Regions from separate parts of the Peptoniphilus sp. oral taxon 836 str. F0141 genome, predicted to be linked through region 1. Evidence: predicted binding sites of a transcription regulator. Region 1 holds the regulator's gene; the other holds the start of a gene.

Region 1 (3,240 bases):
TCCACCAAGGTCATAAACCATAATTGTTTGAGATTCTCCATCCTTATCCATACCATAAGCAAGAGATGCTGCAGTAGGTTCGTTTACAATTCTTTTAACATTTAAACCTGCAATTTTACCTGCATCCTTTGTTGCTTGTCTTTGAGCATCAGTAAAGTATGCTGGAACTGTAATTACTGCATCTGTAATTTTTTCTCCCAAGTAAGATTCTGCATCAGATTTTAATTTTTGTAATATCATTGCAGATATATCTTGTGGAGTATAAGTCTTATCATCAATTGTAATCTTGTGGTCAGTACCCATTTCTCTTTTTATAGATGAAACAGTTCTGTCAGGATTTGTAATTGCTTGACGTTTTGCAGTTTCACCAACAAGTCTTTCGCCATCTTTTGTAAAAGCAACTACTGAAGGTGTTGTTCTATTTCCTTCAATATTTGGTATTATAATCGGTGAGCCACCTTCCATAACAGCTACTGCTGAATTTGTTGTACCTAAGTCTATTCCTATAATTTTACTCATAATATATTCCTCCTTATTCAGAAACTTTAACCATTGCAGGTCTTAGCACTTTATCATTTATTAAATAACCTTTTTGAAAAACTTCTGTTACTATACCCTCATCATATTCGTCAGATTTTTCTGTCATGACTGCATGATGAAAGTTTGGATCAAATTTTTTACCTTTTGCATCCATTTCTACAATATTATTTGCCTTTAGAGCATCAATGAGTTGGTCTTTAATAAGGCAGATTCCCTCAAAAAAACCATCATGATCTGTCTGTGCATCCATTGACCTTTCAAAATTATCTATAACTGGCAAAATTGAATTTGCAAGTTTTGTAATTCCAAGGTCTACATATTGAGCCTTTTCTTTTTCTGTTCTCCTTCTAAAATTTACAAAATCTGCTTGAAGTCGCATAAACTTATCTGTCAAATTTTGTAACTTATCATCACCTTTTTCTTTTTTCTCTTCTACTTCTATTTCAGCTTCTTCCTCTTTAAAACTTTCTTCTAAATCTTCGGAAAAATCCTTATCTTCTTCATTGATATAATCTTCGTCTTTTATATTTTCTTCATTTTTCATATTCTTATCAAAGATATTTTCATCCTCTTTTTTCTTATTTTTATCCACCATTACATTCCCTCCAGTACCTTTTCAACGGCATTTTTAAAAATACTAACAGTTTTGATAAGTTTTTTATAATCCATCCTAGCTGGTCCAATAAGACCCAAAGAACCATTTAAATTATTTGAATTAACAAAAACAGCTCTTATAATAGAATTATTTTTCATCAAATCCGCTTTATTTTCATCTCCAATAAGAACATCCAAATTTTTGGAAAAGTTCTTGTTTGAAAGAATCTCCATAAGAGAATCTCTATCTTCAATAAAACTCATAAATTCTTGAGCTTTTTTGGGGTCTTTGTATTCTTCAAAATTAAAGATATTTGTAAGACCGTCATAATATAATTCAATGGCACTTACTTTGTTATTAAAGCCCTTAAGTCTTTTAAAAATCTCAGCTATTAAATACTTATAAGAAACCATTGGACCCTTTAAAGTAATATTAACCTGGTCAATTTTATTAAAATCAATCCCACTAACTTCCTTAGAAATAATATTTTCAATCTGTTCTAATTCATCTTCATTTATATCCTCATAAAGTTCAATGAAATGCCTTTCGACTACTCCTTTATTTCCTATAATCAATAGGAGTATAAGATTAGATTCGATTTTCATAAGTGTTATTCTTTTTATAGTGGTGTCAGCCTTTTGCGGAGCCACAATATAAGCAGTGCAATTTGAAAAATCAGCTAAGATTTTAGCAACAGATTTAAAAATTCCTCCACTATCTATTGTTTCTTGCAAAATCCTATCTTTTACTTGACTAATAATTTCTTTATCATAAATAATTTTCCCTGATGAAAAAACTTCATCAACAAAAAATCTATAGGCTTTATAGGATGGAATTCTTCCTGCAGATTGATGAGGCTTGTTGAGATAGCCCAAATCTTCAAGATCTGCCATTTCATTACGAATTGTTGCAGAGGAAATGCCCAGCTCATAATCTTTTGACAAAGTCCTCGAACCAACTGGTATAGGATCAACTATATATGAACTTATTATGGCATTTAAAATTTCAACTTTTCTCCTGTCCATAATTCCCTCCTTTGTTAGCAGTCATTCTTATTGAGTGCTAACCATCTGTATATATAGTACGATAAATATTTGTTATTGTCAAGAAAAATTTAAAAATTCACCAAATTTACATAATTATTTTATGAGCATATTTTTTGCATGCCTGTAGGATTTTGTTTCAAATTAATAAAAATAATTTTAAATCTCAAAAATAAAGGAAAATTAAGCCAATATTTTAACTTCTTGCCTTTTATGATAAAATTTAAGTAATTATTAATAAGTAGATGAAAATTTTTTATTTATAGTTTATAGATGAGGTGTACATGAGAAATCAAAAAAATATTAGAAATTTTTGTATAATTGCCCATATTGACCACGGAAAATCTACTCTTGCCGATAGGATGATAGAGTCTACCGGTATGCTGACAAAAAGAGAAATGGAAGAACAAGTTCTTGACTCAATGGATTTGGAACGTGAAAGAGGTATCACAATTAAGTTAAAAGCTATCAGACTAATTTATAAAGATGATAGAGATGGAAAAGAATATATTTTAAATTTAATAGATACTCCTGGCCATGTGGATTTTAATTATGAAGTTTCAAGGTCTTTAGCGGCTTGTGAGGGAGCTGTTGTAGTGGTGGATTCCACCCAAGGAGTTGAAGCTCAAACTCTTGCCAATGTATATTTAGCAATTGACCAAGACTTGGAGCTTTTGCCTGTATTAAATAAAATAGATCTGCCTTCAGCCCATCCTTTAGAAGTAAAAAAAGAAATTGAAGATATTATAGGAATTGATGCCCAAGATGCACCACTTATTTCTGCAAAAAATGGAATTGGAATTGATGAAGTTTTGCATGGTATTGTAGATAATTTCCCACCACCAAGTGGAGATGAAAACAAACCACTTAAAGCTTTGATCTTTGATTCAATTTATGACTCATATAGAGGTGTAGTTTGCCAAGTAAGAATTGTGGACGGGAAAGTCAGAGCAGGCGATCAAATTCTAATGATGGCTACAGGAAAAATTTTTGAAGTTGTTGAAGTTGGTTTTACCGCTAATGGTCATATACCCTCCGATGAACTTTCAGCCGGTGATGTAG
Region 2 (3,240 bases), on a different contig from region 1:
AGATCAGTAGAAACAACTGTGCCACCTGTTAAGATAGCAATATCTTGTAACATATCTTTTCTTCTGTCACCATAACCTGGAGCCTTTACACCAACAACATTTAAAGTTCCTCTTAAAGAGTTAACAACAAGTGTAGCAAGAGCTTCTCCATCAATATCTTCAGCAATAATTAAAAGTGGTTTAGATTGTTGAAGAACTTTTTCAAGTAAAGGTAAAATTTCTTGAATATTTGAAATCTTCTTATCAGTAATTAAAATATATGGGTCATCAAGTTCAGCAACCATTTTTTCAGAATCAGTTACCATATATGGAGAAAGATATCCTCTATCAAATTGCATACCTTCAACAACATCAAGACTTGTTCCCATAGATTTTGATTCTTCAACAGTAATAACACCGTCGTTGCCTACTTTTTCCATAGCTTCTGAGATAAGCTTTCCGATTTGTTCATCAGCAGCAGAAACAGCGGCAACTTGTGCTATTTCATCTTTAGAATCTACAGATTTTGAATATTTTTTAATAGTTTCAACAGCCTTATCTACAGCTTTTCTTATACCTTTTTGTAAAACCATAGGATTTGCACCTGCTGCCAAGTTTTTCATACCTTCAAGAGTAATAGCTTGGGCAAGTAGGGTAGCAGTAGTTGTTCCATCCCCTGCAACATCATTAGTTTTTGTTGCAACTTCTTTTAAAAGTTGAGCACCCATGTTTTCAAATTTATCTTCACATTCAATTTCACGAGCAATAGTAACACCATCATTAGTAATAAGTGGAGTTCCATATTCCTTATCAAGGATAACATTTCTTCCCTTAGGTCCAAGAGTAACTTTTACTGTATTTGCAAGTTTGTTAATACCTTCAATAAGGCCAGCTCTTGCATCTTCTGAAAATTTAATTTCCTTTGCCATATTATCACCTTTCTTCTTATTCAATTACAGCTAAAACATCAGCGAATTTTATTATTGTAAATTTTTCTTTTTCAAGTTCAATTTCTGAACCAGCATATTTAGAAAATACTACCTTATCTCCAACTTTAAGAAGACCTTTCATATCTTCATCTTTATCAATTTTATTGCCAAGAGCAATAATTTCAGCTACATTTGATTCTTCCTTAGCGCTTGAAGGTAAAACAATACCTGAAGCGGTTCTTTCTTCCATTTCTATTTTTTTAATAACAATTTTGTCATCTAAGGGTCTTAAATTCATATTATACCTCCAATTTCTTTTTAGCACTCACCGTCGAGTACTGCTAACACTTATTATAATAATACATATTCTGTAATTTTGCAAGAGATAAATATATAAAATATAAATTTCAATAAATTTTCACACACCGACATAAATTATGAATATTTAAATCAGTTTTCAAATTTCATGTAGATTTAATTAATTTCTTCATTTTTATAAACAAGATAAATGCAATTAATTCAGCTATAAGGGAAATAATGATAATGGTAGTAATTGAAGACTTGTCATAAAGCAGACCCATTATTGAGGAACCCCAAAAAAGTGCAAGTCCATAAGAAGTATTAAATACACCATAACCGCTACCTCTTTTAGAAAAAGGAACTAAATCTCCTATGGCAGATTTCATTATTGTTTCATGAGTGCCCATAACCATTCCCCAAATAAACATTCCTATTATAATAAGGGGGATTTTATAGGAAAGTGTCAGAAAAGGAAGCAGACAGGTTAATAGAGGAATTAGGGCCAAAACTAAAATACCTCCGGTTTCAAGGCCTGTTTTATCTTTTAACTTATCGTATAAATGACCAACTAAAAGGGCAAAAAAAGCATCAACAATCATTGCAAAAGAATAGATCATTGCGATTGACTTATCACCAATTATTGCTTTTGCTTTTAAATGATAGCCGATAATAGAAAAGTTTACAAAGCCTAAGCTGGCAAAAAAGGCAAAGAATGTATAAATCCAAAAAATACTTTTTAAATTATCCGACCTGTATTCTTTAATATTTATTTCTTTAATAATATTTTCTCCGTTAACTTTTCTATAAGCAATATACACAAAAACCATTAATAAAATAAAAGGCACAATTAAAAGTTTGTAGGAAAACTGATATTCATTGATTGTATTTTTACCGGTAAAATAAAAGACAGCAGTAAAAATCAAGGGACCTAAAAAAGCACCTACCTGATCAAGAGCTTCCTGCAAACCGAAGGCAAAGCCAAGGCCGACTTCATTTTTAGCAATGCTTGATAAAATTGTGTCTTTGGCAGGATTTCTTAAAGATTTTCCAATTCTTTCCAATAAAATTAAGATGATTAAAATATTCCAATTTTGACTAAAGCCAATTAATGGAATAACAAATAATAAGCCATAGCCAACAAAAATAAAAAGCCAATGTTTTTTTGTATAATCAGACAGGTATCCTGCAAAAAGTCTTAAAAAATAACCTAAAAATTCACCAATGCCAAATACTACTCCAACTTTTGTTGCACTGATGCCTATTAAATTTAAATATTGGCTGTTTACGCCCCTTGCAGATTCGTAAATCACATCACCCAGCATGGAAATAATTCCGAAAATTAGGATTATTTGAATCGCTGGAGATATATTTCTTTTTTTCATATAATCACCTTGTTTAATTATACACTAATAAAATTTATAAAAACTTTTGTAATATTAAGTTATTGTAAAGAAAAATCTTATAAAAAAATATAAATATAACTTTAAACATAAAAAAAGATGCTATCTATAATATAGAAAGCATCCATTTATAATAAATATAAGAATATTATAATTTTTTATTAAGAATTAAATATGGCTTAGATTATTAATAAACTAACTTATTTTGTGAAAAGATTCTAAAAAACTTTTGAATTTTCTTTCGGATCCCTTAATCTTCTTAGAATTTTTAAATAAGATCTGTTTCTTTTCTTTATTTATAACACATATATTTGAACAATTTACTAAAATAGACCTATGGATAAATAAAAAGTCGGGAAAATTTTCCTTTATATGATTAAGATCTACTCTTATTTTATAGTCTTTGTCTTGAGTGTAATTATTTTTTTATTTTTCTTAAAAATTCCGCCAAGATTTGACCCATTAATATTAATAGCAAAAATAAGATTTTATAGACATGATCGATATTTTGACTCGGGGAAATAATTGCCAGTAAAATAAATGCTGTTAAGAAAGTAAATATAAGAGTTTTTTTACTTAGATTTTTAATATCTACTGCGAATAGATTCAAGAAAAATCCCAAAAGAATTATT

The links. The regulator HrcA, encoded in region 1, represses chaperone genes, less so after heat shock. The targets are predictions, from matches to a motif close to ATTAGCACTCNATANTATNGAGTGCTAAT.
Region 2: a site for HrcA is predicted at 1,226-1,254, ahead of groES (co-chaperone GroES). Genes of this name have one in related genera too.

What each region holds. Positions count from the first base shown of each region.
Region 1 is NZ_AEAA01000041.1:25,100-28,339, forward strand. It holds gene dnaK (molecular chaperone DnaK) at 1-519, opposite strand, end outside; gene grpE (nucleotide exchange factor GrpE) at 533-1,135, opposite strand; gene hrcA (heat-inducible transcriptional repressor HrcA) at 1,135-2,160, opposite strand; gene lepA (translation elongation factor 4) at 2,463-3,240, shown strand, end outside.
Region 2 is NZ_AEAA01000079.1:27,857-31,096, reverse strand. It holds gene groL (chaperonin GroEL) at 1-908, opposite strand, end outside; gene groES (co-chaperone GroES) at 925-1,206, opposite strand; gene HMPREF9131_RS03625 (MFS transporter) at 1,373-2,590, opposite strand; partial or broken gene HMPREF9131_RS08945 (LytTR family transcriptional regulator DNA-binding domain-containing protein) at 2,804-3,013, opposite strand; gene HMPREF9131_RS03620 (hypothetical protein) at 3,027-3,240, opposite strand, start outside.